Regions from separate parts of the Pseudomonas sp. MBLB4136 genome, predicted to be linked through region 1. Evidence: riboswitches for the same ligand, from Rfam matches in the RefSeq annotation. Region 1 holds a riboswitch; each other region holds the start of a gene.
The links. Region 1 has a riboswitch for cobalamin ahead of ACSX1D_RS18325 (TonB-dependent receptor family protein). Riboswitches for the same ligand answer to the same signal wherever they lie in the genome.
Positions count from the first base shown of each region.

Region 2: linked by a shared signal. The riboswitch ahead of btuB (TonB-dependent vitamin B12 receptor) and the one ahead of ACSX1D_RS18325 (TonB-dependent receptor family protein) in region 1 are both predicted to bind cobalamin.
Region 3: linked by a shared signal. The riboswitch ahead of ACSX1D_RS06500 (cobaltochelatase subunit CobN) and the one ahead of ACSX1D_RS18325 (TonB-dependent receptor family protein) in region 1 are both predicted to bind cobalamin.

Region 1 is NZ_CP196713.1:4,001,029-4,006,385, forward strand. Features, by position in the region: gene ispA ((2E,6E)-farnesyl diphosphate synthase) at 1-70, shown strand, start outside; gene dxs (1-deoxy-D-xylulose-5-phosphate synthase) at 229-2,127, shown strand; cobalamin riboswitch at 2,200-2,431, shown strand; gene ACSX1D_RS18325 (TonB-dependent receptor family protein) at 2,532-4,475, shown strand; gene ACSX1D_RS18330 (cobalamin-binding protein) at 4,529-5,326, opposite strand; gene ACSX1D_RS18335 (MFS transporter) at 5,326-5,357, opposite strand, start outside.
Region 2 is NZ_CP196713.1:1,431,909-1,437,265, reverse strand. Features, by position in the region: gene cobO (cob(I)yrinic acid a,c-diamide adenosyltransferase) at 59-670, opposite strand; gene ACSX1D_RS06520 (hypothetical protein) at 667-1,242, opposite strand; gene btuB (TonB-dependent vitamin B12 receptor) at 1,296-3,143, opposite strand; cobalamin riboswitch at 3,265-3,501, opposite strand; gene ACSX1D_RS06510 (DUF2149 domain-containing protein) at 3,566-3,865, opposite strand; gene ACSX1D_RS06505 (MotA/TolQ/ExbB proton channel family protein) at 3,843-4,319, opposite strand; gene ACSX1D_RS06500 (cobaltochelatase subunit CobN) at 4,322-5,357, opposite strand, start outside.
Region 3 is NZ_CP196713.1:1,425,988-1,431,344, forward strand. Features, by position in the region: gene ACSX1D_RS06475 (C40 family peptidase) at 1-461, shown strand, start outside; gene ACSX1D_RS06480 (O-methyltransferase) at 480-1,142, shown strand; gene ACSX1D_RS06485 (hypothetical protein) at 1,164-1,484, shown strand; tRNA gene ACSX1D_RS06490 (tRNA-Ala) at 1,529-1,604, shown strand; gene ACSX1D_RS06495 (GFA family protein) at 1,665-2,012, opposite strand; cobalamin riboswitch at 2,113-2,520, shown strand; gene ACSX1D_RS06500 (cobaltochelatase subunit CobN) at 2,641-5,357, shown strand, end outside.

The DNA of each region.
Region 1 (5,357 bases):
GCGCGCCTTCGACAACGGCGCCGAGCCGCTGCGCGAGCTGGCCCGCTATATCGTCGAGCGCCGCCACTGAGGCACCTGGCCGAGCCGCGCCCCGACGGGGACACCGGCCTGCGCGGGTGAATCAGGCCGGGCGGGCAACCCCGCCGCGCTTGCGCGGAGTTATGGCTTAAAGCTTGGCATCGCTTTCGGGTAAACTGCCGCATCTTTTTGCCTATAACGATTCGCCCGATGCCGACGACCTTCGATGAGATCCCCCGCGAGCGCCCGCTGACGCCCCTGCTCGACCGCGCGAACACGCCGGACGAACTGCGCCGCCTGGGCGAAGCCGAGCTGGTGAGCCTGGCCGACGAGCTGCGCCAGTACCTGCTCTACACCGTCGGCCAGACCGGCGGGCACTTCGGTGCCGGGCTCGGGGTGATCGAACTGACCATCGCCCTGCACTACGTCTTCGACACCCCGGACGACCGCCTGGTGTGGGACGTCGGTCATCAGGCCTATCCGCACAAGATCCTCACCGGCCGCCGCGAGCAGATGAGCAGCCTGCGGCAGAAGGACGGCATCGCCGCCTTCCCACGCCGCAGCGAGAGCGAGTACGACACCTTCGGCGTCGGCCACTCCAGCACCTCGATCAGCGCAGCCCTGGGCATGGCCATCGCCGCCCGCCTGGACAACAGCAAGCGCAAGAGCGTGGCGGTGATCGGCGACGGCGCCCTGACCGCCGGCATGGCCTTCGAGGCGCTGAACCACGCCTCGGACGTCAGCGCCAACATGCTGGTGATCCTCAACGACAACGACATGTCGATCTCCAAGAATGTCGGTGGCCTGTCCAACTACCTGGCCAAGCTGCTCTCCAGCCGCACCTACGCCAGCATGCGCGAAGGCAGCAAGAAGGTGCTGTCACGCCTGCCCGGCGCCTGGGAGATCGCCCGCAAGACCGAGGAACACGCCAAGGGCATGCTGGTGCCCGGCACCCTGTTCGAGGAACTGGGCTGGAACTACATCGGCCCGATCGACGGCCACGACCTGCCGACCCTGCTGGCCACCTTGCGCAACATGCGCGACCTGGAGGGGCCGCAGTTCCTCCACGTGATCACCAAGAAGGGCAAGGGCTTCGCCCCGGCCGAGGCCGACCCGATCGGCTACCATGCGATCACCAAGCTGGAGCCGATCAACGCGCCGGCGAACGCGCCGAAGAAGCCCTCCGGGCCCAAGTACTCCAACGTCTTCGGCCAGTGGCTGTGCGACATGGCCGCGCAGGACAACCGCCTGGTCGGCATCACCCCGGCGATGAAGGAAGGCTCCGACCTGGTGGCCTTCAGCGAGCGCTACCCGCAGCGCTACTTCGACGTGGCCATCGCCGAGCAGCATGCGGTGACCCTGGCCGCCGGCATGGCCTGCGACGGCGCCAAGCCGGTGGTGGCGATCTACTCGACCTTCCTGCAGCGCGCCTACGACCAGCTGATCCACGATGTCGCGGTGCAGAACCTCGACGTGCTGTTCGCCATCGACCGTGCCGGCCTGGTCGGCGAGGACGGCCCGACCCACGCCGGCAGCTTCGACCTGTCCTACCTGCGCTGCATCCCCGGCATGCTGGTGATGACCCCCAGCGACGAGAACGAGCTGCGCCGCATGCTCACCACCGGCTACCAGTACCTGGGCCCGGCGGCGGTGCGCTACCCGCGCGGCAGCGGCCCCGACGCCAGCATCGAGCCGGGCCTGCAACCGCTGGAGATCGGCAAGGGCGTGGTCCGCCGCCAGGGCAGGCGCATCGCCCTGCTGGCGTTCGGCGTGCAACTGGCCGAGGCGCTGAAGGTCGGCGAGACCCTGGACGCCACGGTGGTCGACATGCGCTTCGTCAAACCCCTGGACGAGGCCCTGCTGCGCCAGCTGGCCACCGAGCACGAGCTGCTGGTGACCATCGAGGAGAACAGCATCATGGGCGGCGCCGGCAGCGCGGTCAGCGAGTACCTGGCCCGTGAGGACCTGCTCAAGTCGGTGCTGCACCTGGGCCTGCCGGACTACTACGTGGAGCACGCCAAGCCGGCGCAGATGCTCGCCGAATGCGGCCTTGACGAGGCCGGCATCGAGGCCGCCATCCGTCGCCGCCTGGCCATGTTGCCAGCCTGATCGACGCGGCGCGGGCGACCAACGTCCGCGCCGCAGCATTGCTTTACCCGCCGCAGCCCCTTATGGTGCGCGGCGTTTCAAGTTGTCCGAGGTCGCGGCCATACCAGCCGCGTGAAAAGGGAAGCAGGTGCGCCGCTGTCAGCCGACAGCCGCCAAGCCTGCGCTGCCCCCGCAACGGTAATCGACAGCCGCCGAGCGACACCCGCTCTGGCGCCGGCTTTCCCGACACACCACTGGGTACGCCCGGGAAGGTGGGAAAATCGCAGTCGACAGCCCGGAGACCTGCCTCGGCGCAATCTGACTGGTGTTGCGGAGGGCATCACCGTCAAGCGCTGGCACCCGTCCGCTTGCCCGTGCTTGTCCCTGCCCTCCTCAAAAGACTTCTCCCTTTTGAGGATTTACCCATGAAACTGTCCCCTCTCGCCCTCGCCGTAGCGCTGACCCCGAGCCTGGTACTGGCTGCCGAGCCCGCCGAACCCTATCAGGCCCAGCCATTGGTGGTGACCCGCGGCACCCCCCTGCAGAAGCCCGCGCCGGCCAGCGTCCGGGTGATCGACCGCAAACAGATCGAGAAAAGCGCCGCCCACAACCTGATCGAAGTGCTGCGCGGGCAGGCGGGGCTGCAGGTTCGCGACACCCTGGGCGACGGCAACCGCGCGTCGATCAGCCTGCGCGGCTTCGGCGAGAATGCGGTGAACAACACCCTGGTGCTGGTCGACGGCCGCCGCCTGAACAATCCCAGCCTCAACGGCCCCGACCTCAACAGCGTGCCCCTGGCCAACATCGAGCGCATCGAGATCATCCGCGGCGCCGGCACCGTGCTCTACGGCGACCAGGCGGTAGGCGGGGTGATCAACATCATCACCCGCACGCCAGTCGACAACGAAGCCTATGTGGAGACGACCCAGGGCAGCCACGACCTGGAGGCCTATCGCGGGCATCTGTTCCAGCAGCTAGGCGCCGGGTTCTCCGTCTATGCCAGCGGCGAAACGCGCCACACCGACAATTATCGCGACCACAACAACGCCAGCTACAGCAACGGTTTCGCCCGGCTGCGCTACGATCACGCCGATGGTTGGGCACTGTATGAGTACCAGAGCACCGACGATGAACTGCTCTACCCCGGCGCCCTGACCATTGCCCAACGCCGCGCGGACCGCAAGGCGAGCACCTCCAACGAGTGGAACGACAGCAAGACCCAGGTCCACCGCTTCGCCTTGGAACAGGCCATCGGCGCCAACTGGACCGGCAACTTCGATTACAGCTTCCGCGACTCCGATGGCGTAGGCCTGATTTCCGGCAGCCCGTTCAATGACGGCACCCGTGTGGAGAGCTTCAGCCCGCGCCTGACGGCCCACTTCGATAGCGGCCTGGGGCGCAGCGAGTGGCTGATCGGCCACGACCACATCACCAGCGATTACCAGGCCGCCTACGCCAGCTTTCCGAGCTTCAGCAGCCTGGCGCGCCAGACTCAGCGCGACTGGTACACCCAACTGAGTCAGCCCCTTGCCAGCGATGTCAGCCTGATCCTGGGCTACCGCGCCAGCGAGGCGGAGGACCGCAACAAGCGCAACGACCTCAGTCATACCGACCGGGAAGGCAGCACCAGCGTTGCCCTGCAGTGGCAGGCGAATCAGCAGACCAGCCTGTTTATCAAGCGCGAAGATGTGCTGCGCTGGGCCAACGTCAATGAGAACGCCTCAGTCGGGCCCGGCGTGACCTTCCTCAAGCCACAGACCGGTGAGTCCTGGGAAAGCGGAATCGAGTGGCGCGATGGCAGCCAGCGTTACCAGGCCACTCTCTACCGCCTGGATCTGGAGGACGAGCTGCTGTACGACCCGCTCGCCGAACACTCCGTATTCGGCCCTGGCGCCGGCGCCAATATCAACCTGGACAAGACCCGTCGCCAGGGCCTGCTGCTCGAGGGTGAGGGTTCGCTGACCAACAAGCTCAGTGTCGGTGCCCAGTACAGCTTCACCGACTCGGAGTTCCGCGCCGGCCAGAACAAGGGCAACGAAGTGCCCTGGGTGTCCCGTCATAGCGCCGGCGCACACCTGAACTACATCGTCCTGCCGGGACTGAACGCCTATCTGGAAGCGATCTACACTGGCGCCCGCTACCTCTCCAGCGACGACGCCCATGTCCTGCCGCGCGAAGGGGGCTATACCCTGTTCAACGCCGCCCTGAAATACGAGTACCGCCAGTTCAACGCCAAGCTGCGGGTCAACAACCTCACCGGCAAGCGCTACGACAGTTTCGCCACCTACTCCGCCTGGACACCGGGAAACAAGGGACTGTATCCAGCACCGGAAGAAGATGTGCAACTGAGCGTCGGCTATCGCTTCTAAGCCGCCACCTACAACAAGGCCCCGCAATCGCGGGGCCTTGTGCATTCAGAGGGCTACTGCGCGTCCGCCAGCCGGGCGCACAGTTTCTCGGTCGCCGCCAGCATCTGGAAACTGGGCCGTTCCAGGCCCTTGTCCGGCACCGGCCAGAGTTGCTTGCGCTTTACCGCGGTCAACTGCGGCCAGCGCCGCCAGCCGTCCAGCTGGGCGCCGCTGCCGGCGAGGATAACCTCGGGATCGCGCTGCAACACGGACTCGACGCTGACCTGCGGCGCCGGCAGGCTCAGGTCGGCGAAGACGTTCTCGGCGCCGCACAGGCGCAGGGCGTCGCTGATGATCTGGCGCCCGCCTATGGTGTACAGCGGCTTGTCCCAGATCTGATAGAACACCCGCAACGGCCGCTCGCGGCGATAGCGCCGGCTCAGCTCGGCCCGGCGCTCGTCGAAGCGCTGGCGCAACGACTCCCCTTGCGCCTGGCGACCGATGCGCGCGCCGATCTCGGCGAACTGGGCGGCGAGATTGGTCAGGTCGCGTGGTTCCACGACCAGTAGGGGAATGCCGAACGCCTGCAGCTGCTGGCGCTGGGCCGGGCCGATGCTGTCGGGCCAGAGCAGTACCAGATCGGGCTGCAGCTTGAGCAGGCTTTCCATTTCCAGCTGGCCATAGCGCCCCACCGACGGCAGGTGGCTCAGCGCGGCGGGGCGCTCGCCGCCATCCAGCACGCCGACCAGCAGGTCGGCAGCTTCGAGCTCCAAGACGATCTCACTGAGCGAGGGTGCCAGGCTGACCACCCGCTCCACCGCCAGCGCCGGCCAGGCCAGCAGCGCGAGCAGGCACAGCCCCAGGCGCGTCATCAGCCGAGCTGGCGGGGAATACGGTAGAGGT
Region 2 (5,357 bases), 2.2 Mb from region 1:
GAAAACGGCGTCATCCACCCTACGCAACTGCGGTCTCTGCATGCCTTGAGCGGGCTCATCAGAACTCCACGCCCTTCTGCGCCTTCACGCCAGCCTTGAAGGCGTGTTTGACCAGGCTCATCTCGGTGACGGTGTCCGCCGCCTCGATCATCCCCGGCAAGGCGCCCCGGCCGGTCACCACCACATGCTGCAGCAGCGGCCGCGCCTCGATATCGGCGAGCACCGGTTCCAGCTCCAGGTAGCCGTACTTCAGGGCGATGTTCAGTTCATCCAGCACGACCAGGCCGATGGCCGGATCGTTCAGCAGCTGCCGGGCGACCGCCCAGGCCTGTCGGGCCTTCTCGATGTCGCGCTGGCGGTCCTGGGTCTCCCAGGTAAAGCCCTCGCCCATCACGTGGTAGCTGACTTCCTCTGGGAAGCGGCGGAAGAAGCTCTCCTCGCCGGTGCTGGCGGCACCCTTGATGAACTGCACCACGCCGACCTTGATGCCGTGCCCCAGGGCCCGGGCGACCATGCCGAAGGCCGAGCTGCTCTTGCCCTTGCCGTTGCCGCTGTGCACCAGCAGCAGGCCGTACTCGTCCTGGGCCTGGGCGATCTTCTCGTCGATCAACGCCTTCTTGCGCGCCATGCGCGCCTTGTGCCGCGCGTCCCGCTCGACCGACTCGCTCATCCCTGCACCTCCGCGCGGCGCTGCGCCAATTGCCAGGAGCGGGCGCCGACGTAGAGCATCGCCGCCACACCGACATAGAGCGCCAGGGTGCCTAGGTAGCGCGGGTAATACTGGGCGATGCGCTCGGCCAGCAGGGCCAGGCTCGGCTCCGCATAACGCCCGGAGAAATAGAGGAAGCCGCCGCCGGAGAACAGGTAGGCGACCAGGGCGCCCAGCGCCACGGTCGCCGCCAGCAGCGCCAGGCTCTGCAGGCTGTCGCGGTGCCAGCCGGCGTACAGGCGGCCAGCCAGCCACAGCGAGCCGTAGGCCGGCACGAGCAGCCAGTAGGCCGGCGACATGCACCAGTCGCTGACCCCGGCCCACTGCATGGCGGCGAAATCGAGCAGGGAAGCCTCGATGAACAGCGCCGGGAACACCCAGCGCGGCGCGAGCAGCACGCCGGCGAGGAAGAACACCGCCCAGGAGGCGCTGGGCAGGTTGACCGAGGCAAAGTGATGGCCGCGGGTCATGGCCAGCAGCGCCGCCAGGGCGAGGCCGAGCAGCAGTTGCAGGGAGGGTGACAGCTTGGGCATGGGGGTTCTCCTGGTGAGGGCGCCGACGGGTCAGCCCGTCGGCGCCGGGGGGATTACAGCGCCTGGTAGCGCACCGTCAGGTAGACCGCCTGGCCGGGCTGGTTGAAGCCCTCGGCGGTCTCGTAGTCGGCGTCCAGCAGGTTGGCCACCCGGGCCTGCAGGCGCCATTCGGGGTCGATGCGGTATTCGCCGCGCAGGTCGAGGGTGGCAAAGCCGGACAGCGGCTTGTTGTTGGCCAGGTCGTCGAAGCGCTGGCCTTCGGCGTGCAGGCTGGCGCCGAGGCTGAAGGCGCCGAGGCGACGATCCAGGTCCAGGTTGAACAGCTGCTTGGCGCGGCGCGCCAGTTCGTTGCCGTCATTGGCCCCGGACGAGCGGTTCTCCGGCTCCAGCAGGGTGTAGTTGGCGTTCCAGTCCCAGCCGAGCAACCGGTTGCCGAGCACCAGCTCGACGCCGCGGATGCGCGCCTGGTCGACGTTGGCCGGCGCCTTGATGCTCGAGTCGTAGGCGATCAGGTCGTCGATCACCGTGCGGAAGGCGTTGAGCGACCAATGGCCCCAGCCATGCCGGCCGGCCAGGCCGACCTCCAGGCTCCGGGAGGTTTCCGCCTGCAGTTGCGGGTTGCCATAGCCGGGGTAGTACAGCTCGTTGAAGGTCGGTGCCTTGAACGCCGTGCCATAGCTGACAGTCGCCCGCAGCGCGTCGCTCAGGGCATAGCCATAGCCGAGGTTGCCGGTGTCGTGGCGGCCGAACTGCTGGTTGTCGTCGCGGCGCAGCGACAGCTGCCAGTCGTGCCGGCCGACCTCGCCGAGGTACTGGGCGAAGGCGCCCTTGTTGTCCCGGGAATCCTCGGCGTAGGCGGTGCTGCCGTTGACCTCGTCGTGCTGATGGTCGGCGCCCAGAGTCAGGGTATGGCCGCTCGCCAGGGCGAGGTCGTTCTGCCAGCTGGCGCTGTCGCGGCGACTGTCGAAACGCGAACTGAAACGGCCGTCGAGAAAGGCGTCGGACTTGTCTTCGCTGCGCCCGACCTGCAGGGTCACCTGCCAGGGCTCGAGCGGGGCGAAGCGCGCACGGGTGCCGAAGACGTTCGCCTCGCCATCGGCATGGGCGTGAAAGCCCGAGGTGCGCCTGCGATTGACCTGGTCGTAGTCGTTGTGCGACTTGGCCCGCAGCAGGTTGGCGTCCAGCTCCAGGCCGTTGGCGAAGCGGTAGCCGGTGCTGAGCGTGGCGGAGAGGTTACGGTAGCCGTCGGCATCGTCTTCGTAGCCGCTGGCGCCGATCGGCTTGACGTTGATGCCGTCGGTATCGATGCCGCTGACGCCCAGGCTGTACCAGCCGGCGCCGGCGCCGCCGGCAACCCCGGCGCTGCCGCTGTAGCTGTCGTGGGTGCCGTAACCGGCGGAGAAGAACGGCTTGGCAGCGCCGCTGCCGCCCTTGCGGGTGAAGATCTGGATCACCCCACCTATGGCTTCGGAGCCGTACAGGCTGGAGCGCGGCCCGCGCACCACCTCGATGCGCTCGATCAGCTCCAGGGGCAGGTCCTGCAGGGCCGTGCCGCCAGAGGTCACCGAGCCGACCTTGATGCCGTCGATCAGCACCAGCACATGGTCGGATTCGCTGCCGCGCATGAACAGCGAGGTGTTCTTGCCCGGCCCGCCGTTGTTGGCGAAGGACACGCCCGGCACGCGCTTGAGCAGCTCGGGCACCGAGGTCGCCTGGCTCTGCTCGATCTGCGCGCGGTCGAATACGGTTACCGCCGCCAGGCTCTGCTCGGCGGTCTGCGCCGTGCGGCTGGCGGTCACCAGTTGATCGTTCAACCGCGTCGGTTGGGCGGCTTGCGCCAGGGAAATACTGCTGATGCTGCACGCCAGCAGCGCTGCCGGCGTCAGAAGGGACTTGCTCATGCTCGATCTATGCTCCGTCGCACCCACCCGGGCGACTTAGGCTGAGAAAGGCATACGGAGCGCAAAGGACGGGCGAACGGCAGTCAGGCGCAGTCCACCCGCCCGACAACGCCCTCCGCGATGCCGTGGACTGCTACAGGCCGGTCTCCGGGCTCACGAGCGGCGATCCGACTTGCGGATCGCCCGCCAGCGTACCTTCCCATGCCGAGGCACAGTGGTTGAACAGCGCTGGTTTGACTCGTCTACCGTTGCGGGGGCAGCGTCGGAATGGTTGGCCCGGACAGGCCTAACGCACCGACTTCCCTGTTTCACCCCTCGGACGCGCAGCGTCGGGGGCACCTGAAGCAAGGCGCGCAGGGTAGAGAGTTGCCACGGCAACGTCAACGCCGCGCGCGCCTGTCGACCGCCGCCCTCCTGCCGCCTCACTGGCCGATCAGGATCAGCTTGCCGGTCTGCGGGTCGCGATAGACCTGGCCGACGCTCTCCAGCCCCTCGCCGCCCTGGCCCTTGAGGCTGTCGGGCAGGGCCGGCAGCTCGCGGCCTCGCTCGACCGGCAGCGGCTGCTGGCGCGCCTCGAGCCGGGCCAGCAGGTCGGTCTGCGCCACCAGGGCGGCGATCAGCCCGCAGGCGAACACCAGCACCACGTCGACCAGGTTGGCCAGCGGGCCGAGGGGGTCGTCGTCGCCCGCGGCGAAGCGGCTAGAGCGCCAGCGCCGGCTCATCGGCCCGCTCCTCGCCCGCCCAGGCCTCACACTGGTCCAGCAGTTCGTCGTACCAGCGGCGGCGCAGGCGCCCCAGGCCGAAGCCGAGCAGCCCGGCGAGCAGGCCGAACACCGTGGTGTCGAAGGCCACCCGCATGGCCACGCTGAGGATCTGCACATTGCCCTCGCCCAGGGCCGCCAGCCCGGGCCCCAGGGGGATCAGGGTGCCCATTAGGCCGAGCATGGGGCCGATGCGGGCGATCAGGTCGGCGCGGTCCAGGCGCCGGCGCGCCCGCCGCTCGATCTCCGCGACAGGCAAGACGCGCCAGCGGGCCAGGCCGCCGCAGCGCTCGCCGACGGCCACCCCGCAATCCCACACCGCCACGGCCAGCAGGGCGAACAGGCCGAGGGTGACCGGTTGCAGCAGCCAGCCGACCAGCAGGTGCAGCCAGGTGAATACTTGACTGTCGAACATCCTTAACCTCCTATCGAAATACGTGGGCCGCGGCCGCGCCATACGCCCAGGGCGAGCAGGCCGGCCAGCAGCGCCAGGGCGAACCAGAATGCCTGGCTCAGGGCTTGGGGCTCGCCTTGGGCGGCGCCCGATTCTGCGGCGGGCTCGGCCTGCGGCGCCTGGATCTCGCTGAGGCTGCTCGGCGCAGGCGCCGGCTCGTACTGGATGCGCGCCGCCTGCAGGCGCTGCTGCAGGGCGCTGCGCAGCTCCTCCGGCAGCTGCGGCAGCAGCCACTGCAGCATGGGGTGATCCGGCCGGGTGTGGCCGCTGCCGGGCAGGCCGTGGGCGACCACCAGGCGTGCGAACTGCTCGCCGAGCTGCTGGCGGGTGGCCGCGTCGGCCTGCCAGAACTCCTTGTGGATGGCCACCAGCATGATCGCCAGCATGTTGCTCTTCACGTGCACGTTGGCGCCCTGCTCGAGGAAGTCGTCCAGGCCGACTTGGTAGCGGTCGTCGACATACACCGCCTTGACCTCCTCCCAGGCGCTGTCACGGATGATCTCCGGGTTGGTCACCTGCCAACCCCAGAGGTATTCGAGGAACTCGCTGCCCATGGTCCGTGCGCCGGCGTAGTCGTGCTGCATCAGCGCCTCGATCCAGGCCGGGTTGAGGAAGCGCCCGCGCAGCTCGGCCAGCAGCGCCTGCTGCAGCGGCTCCAGGCGCACCCGCGCCGGGTCGTTGTGCCAGCTGACGAAGTTTTCCGGGGTGCTGCCGGAGACCTGCTCCACCGCCAGGCTCAGGCCACCCAGGTAATCGAAGGAGTCGTTGTTGTCGAGCAGGCCGTAGAGGTTGCTGGAACGGCCGAGGTAGGTGCGGCGCACCGTCTTGAGGTTGTCGCGGAACACCTCCTGCACCGGCTCGCCCTGGTGGCGCAGGCCGTAGGCGTGGCCGAGGCGGCTGACATAGGCCTGGGCCAGTTCGCCACGCTGCTGCCAGCTGCCGGAGCGCTCCACCAGGCGGTTGATGCCGGCTCCATAGGCCCCGGGGGCCACGCCGAAC
Region 3 (5,357 bases), 2.2 Mb from region 1:
GCCGCCCGGCCGCTCCGCCAACCTCGATTCAGCTTCCCGCCGGTAGCCTTCACGGCAGCTCCGACGACGTGCTATTCCGTGCCTTGGGCCTGGTCGGCACCCCCTACCGCTATGGCGGCAACACCCCCGAAGGGGGCTTTGACTGCAGCGGGCTGATCGGCTATGTCTATCGCGACGCCGCCGGCATCCAGTTGCCCCGTTCGACCCGCGAACTGAGCGCACTGCGCGCGCCGACCATCGGCAGCCGCGAGGCTCTGCAGAGTGGCGACCTGGTGTTCTTCGCCACCAGCGGCGGCAGTCAGGTCAGCCATGCCGGCATCTACGTCGGCAACGGCCGCTTCGTCCATGCGCCCTCCAGTGGTGGCACCGTGCGCCTGGACAGCCTGAGCAACAGCTACTGGCAGCGCACCTACCTGGACGCCAAGCGCGTGTTCAGCGCCGAACTGGCGCGCAACCCCTGATTTCAGGCAGGCCAGCCCATGACCAATCGCACCCTCAACCTCGACGACGCACTGTATCGCTACCTGCTCGAGGTCTCCCTGCGTGAGACGCCGCTGCTCAAGCGCCTGCGCGAGGAGACCGCGCAGCTGGAAAACGCGCGCTGGCAGATCGCCCCGGAGCAGGGCCAGTTCATGGCGCTGCTGGTCAAGCTGACGGGCGCCAGGCGGGTCATCGAGATCGGTACCTTCACCGGCTACAGCGCCATTTGCATGGCCGAGGCCATGCCCGAGGACGGCCGGCTGATCTGTTGCGACATTTCCGGCGACTACAACGCCATGGCCCGGCGCTACTGGGACGAGGCGGGCCTGGCCGGGCGCATCGAGCTGCGCCTGGCGCCGGCCCTGGAGACCCTGGCAGCGATGGCCGGCGAGGAGCAGGACGGGCAGTTCGACCTGATCTTCATCGACGCCGACAAGGCCAACTACCCGGCCTACTTCGAGCATGCCCTGCGCCTGCTGCGCCCGGGTGGCCTGGTGCTGTTCGACAACACCCTGTGGAGCGGTCGGGTGCTCGAGGCCGCGCCGGACAGCGCCGATACCCGCGCTATCCAGGCCCTCAACCTGGCCCTGCGTGACGATGCGCGCATCGACCTGTCGCTGCTGCCCCTGGGCGACGGCCTGACCCTGTGCCGCAAGCGCTGACCCTGAGCTCGCCGCCGTCCCATGGCCGAACCGATTCGCCTGCCGCCCCAGCCCGAAGGCTGTGAGCTCTGCGCCCGCCAGGCGCCCTTGACCCGTCACCACCTGATCCCCAAGGCGTTGCACGACAAGCCCTACGTGCAGAAGCGCTACGCCAGGAGCGAGCGGATCACCGCCACCCTGTGGGTGTGTCGCGCCTGCCATAACCAGATCCACCGGCTGTTCAGCGAGAAGGAACTGGCGCTGCACTACAACAGCCGCGAGGCCCTGTTGAGTGATGAGCGCCTGTGCACCTTCGTCGCCTGGCTGGCGGCCAAACCGGCGGGCTTCATGCCGCGTCACTGAGCCATTGGCGTGCCGTCGAGGGCGGGCTAGATTGAATACTGCACGGGCCGATAGCTCAGCTGGGAGAGCGCCGCGTTCGCAATGCGGAGGTCGGGAGTTCGATCCTCCTTCGGTCCACCAAGTCGAAAAGCCAGGCCTCGGTGGCCTGGCTTTTTTGTCTTCGCTGCAGCTGTCGCCGCTCTAGAGCGCCTTGCCGTCGAACTGCTGGACCGGCACGGCGTCCAGGTCGATGCCTTCGAGGCAGCGGATATTGATCGCCGCCATGGCATTGCCCTTGGGGTCGGTGCCTTCGCCGAAGGGGTGGATGCCGCAGCGCGGGCAGAAGCGGTGCATGATCACATGCTTGTTGAAGCTGTAGGCGGCGGCGTCGCTGTCCGGGGTCAGCAGGTTCAGCCGGTCCCGCGGGACGAACCACATCAAGGCACCCTTGCGCTGGCAGATCGAGCAGTTGCAGGCCACGGCTCCGGCGATCTCGCCCTCCACCTCGAACGCCACCTGGCCGCAATGACAGCGTCCTCGGTATTTCATCGCAACGCTCCTGACGAGTAAGAGGAGGTAGAAGCTTAGCTCCCGTTGCGGGAGGCATCGGGCGCGCCCGTGCATTGACGCCCCGCCTGCCTGTCTCTACCCTGCGCGCCTTGCAACAGGTGCCCCCGACGCCGCGCGTCCGAGGGGTGAAACAGGGAAGTCGGTGCGTTCGGCCTCTACGGGCCCGCAATTCCGACGCTGCCCCCGCAACGGTAGACGAGTCAAACCCGCGCTTTTTACCACTGTGCCTGGGAGACTGTCGGACTTAACGCTGTTCTGCTGCGGAAAGCCGGATTCGGCCATTTTTGCTGCTCTTTTTCGTTGAATAGCCCGCTATTCGCCGCGAAAGACCAACAAAACTGCGCGGGGGTGCCCCCTCGAACCGGACTTTCCCTCGCTACGTACGGTTAAGCCCGCCAGGCTCCGCGCACGGGAAGGTGCGCGGGCCGGCGCCCTTAGAGGCGCGCCGCTCGTGAGCCCGGAGACCGGCCTGTCGCAGTCCACGGCATCGCGGAGGGCGTTGTCCGGCGGGTGGGCCGCGCCCTTGTCGTGGCCCATGCGTCGTCGTTCCTCCGCCTGCCTCTTGCGGTCTGGGTCGCGCGGGTGAGCGCGGCGGAGCTATTACGACATGAGCATGTCCCTTCCACGGTCTGCGTCCTTCCTGACGTGCGCCCTTTCCCTGGGCAGACGCCTGGCGCTCGCCACCTGCCTGGCGCTGAGCGCGCCGCTGGCCGGTGCGGCGCAGATCAACGCCATCGTCTCCGCCTACAGCGCCGCCGAGTTCGCCGCGGCGGTCGCCCAGTTCCAGCGCCAGTATCCCGGCCAGCGGGTCAGCGCGCGGACTCCCGAGCAGCTGGCCGAGCTGGACGATGCCGCCCTGCAGCAATGGCTGGATGCGGGCCAGGTGCTGTTCGGTGCCGGCATCTTCGGCGCCGAGGTGGAGCGTCTGCGGCCCCTGCTGGGCCGGGCGTCAGCCGCCGAGCTGTTCGTCCTGCACAGCGACCATGGCCTGGTGCAGCTCAGCCGCGCCGCCGGTCGTCCACTGTTCGCCTCCCGCGAAGAGGCCGAGCGCCTGGGCGCGGCCAAGCCGGGCGGGGCGCTGGCCCCCTGGCTGCAGGAGCAGCAGCGCGAACATCCGCGCCAGGCCGACTGGCTGAGCGCGCGCAGCTACTGGCTGGCCGGCGGCAGCGAGAACATCGCCGGGCTGCTGGCCTGGCTGGCGGCGCGGGTGGATACCGGCGTGGCGCCGGCGCCGGCCAGGGAGCGGGCGCCGCTGCGCTTCTACCAGGACGGCGAGCTGCGCAGCGCCGAGCAGCTGCGCTGGCGCGGCGAGGCCCTGGTGGCGCTGGTCGACCACGGGCGCGCCGATCGTGCCGGCGACCAGGCGCTCAACGATGCGCTGTGCCGCGCCCTGGGCGAGGCCGGTCTGGCTTGCGTCAGCCTGTTCGCCAACTGGGGTGAGGGCTCCCTGCAGGCGGTGCGCTGGCTCAAGGAGGGCGAGCACCCGCCGTTGGCGGCGGTGGTCGCCCTGCAGGACTTTGTCATCGGCGGCGGCGAGCACCGCGAGCAGGTCACCGAGCTGTTCGGCGAGCTGAACGTGCCGGTGCTCAAGGGCCTGCGCCTGGAGGACCGCAGCGAGGCGGCCTGGCAGCTGTCCAGCGACGGCCTGGCGCGCGACAAGGTGCACTACCAGCTGGCCATGCCGGAGCTGCAAGGCACCAGCCAGGCCATGGTGCTGGCGGCCTGGCGCGAGCGCCAGCTCGACCCGCTGTCCGGCATCCGCTTCGCCATCGGCGAGCCGCTGCCGCACCAGGTCGCCGCGATGAGCGCGCGCATCCAGCGCTGGCGACACCTGCAGCGCACGGCCAACGCCGACAAGCGCCTGGCGATCATCTACTACAACCATCCGCCGGGGCGGCACAACATCGGCGCGGACAACCTCGATGTGCCGCAGTCGCTGTGGCACATCCTCCAGCGCCTGCAGGCCGAGGGCTACGACACCGGGCCGCTGCCGGACAGCCCCGCGGTGCTGCTCGAACTGTTGCAGGAGCGCGGCGTCAACCTGCCGGAGCAGGGCGACGCCCTGGCCGAGATGGCCGGCAAGGTGCAGAGTCTGGGCGCTGAGGAGTACCGCGACTGGTTCGCCACGCTGCCGGCCGCGCTGCAGGCGGAGATGGTCCAGGGCCCCCTGGGTTACTGGCACGCCCAGCTGCGCCGGGCCCTGGCGGCCTCCGAGCTGCAGATCGCCGCGGATATCCTGGCCAGCGGCTCCAGCGAGCTGCACCACGTGCTCGATGGCGTCGAGCACCCGGCGCGGGCCCGCGCCCTGGACCTGCTGGCGCAGCTCGAGGCGCTGTACCGCGCGGCCGTGGCGCAGCCGACCCAGGCCGACTGGGCCCAGGCCGAGGGGTTGATCGCGGCGCTGGTGGCGACCGGCATCGAGGGCCTGCGCGGCTGGGGCGAGGGCCCGGGGCGGGTGATGGTCCGCGACGGCCGCCTGCTGTTGCCGGGGCTGCGGTTCGGCAAGGTATTCGTCGGCCCGCAGCCGCCGCGCGGCTGGGAGGTGGACGAGGAGCTGCTGCACGCCAACCTGGTGTTTCCGCCGCCGCATCAGTACCTGGCCTTCTATCACTGGCTGCGCGAGGGTTTCCGTGCCGACGCGCTGATCCACCTCGGCCGCCACTCCACCTACGAGTTCCTGCCGCGGCGGCGGGCGGGCCTGAGCGACGAGGACTATCCGACGCAGATACTCGGCGACCTGCCGAGCATCTACCCGTACATAGTCGACGGGGTCGGCGAGGGCATTCAGGCCAAGCGCCGCGGCCTGGCGGTGATGATCGACCACCTGACCCCGCCGCTGGTGGCCACGCCGCTGTACGACGACCTGCTCAAGCTGCGCCAGCTGATCGAGAGTTTCGAGGCCGGCGCCGGGCAGGGCGAGGGGCCGGCGCGACGCGCCACCATCGCCGAGATCAAGCGGCTGGTCGGCAGCGCCGGCCTGGAGTCGGAGCTGCGCGAGTCCATGGCCGAGGTGCTGGTCACCCGTGGCATCGACTTCGAGCAGGTCGATGACGACCTGCTGGTGCACGAGGTCGGCCACTACCTGACCAACATCCAGGAGCGCTTCATGCCCATGGGCCTGCACGTGTTCGGCAAGCCCTGGCAGCCCGAGGCGGTGCAGACCCTGCTGACCTCCATGGGCGCCGCCGGGGCGGGCCAGCGCCAGGCCCTGGTCGACTCGCCGGCGGCCGAGATGGCGGCGCTGCTGAGGGCTCTGGACGGCGGCTTCGTCGTCCCCGGCAAGGGCAACGACCCGATCCGCACGCCGCAGGCGCTGCCCACCGG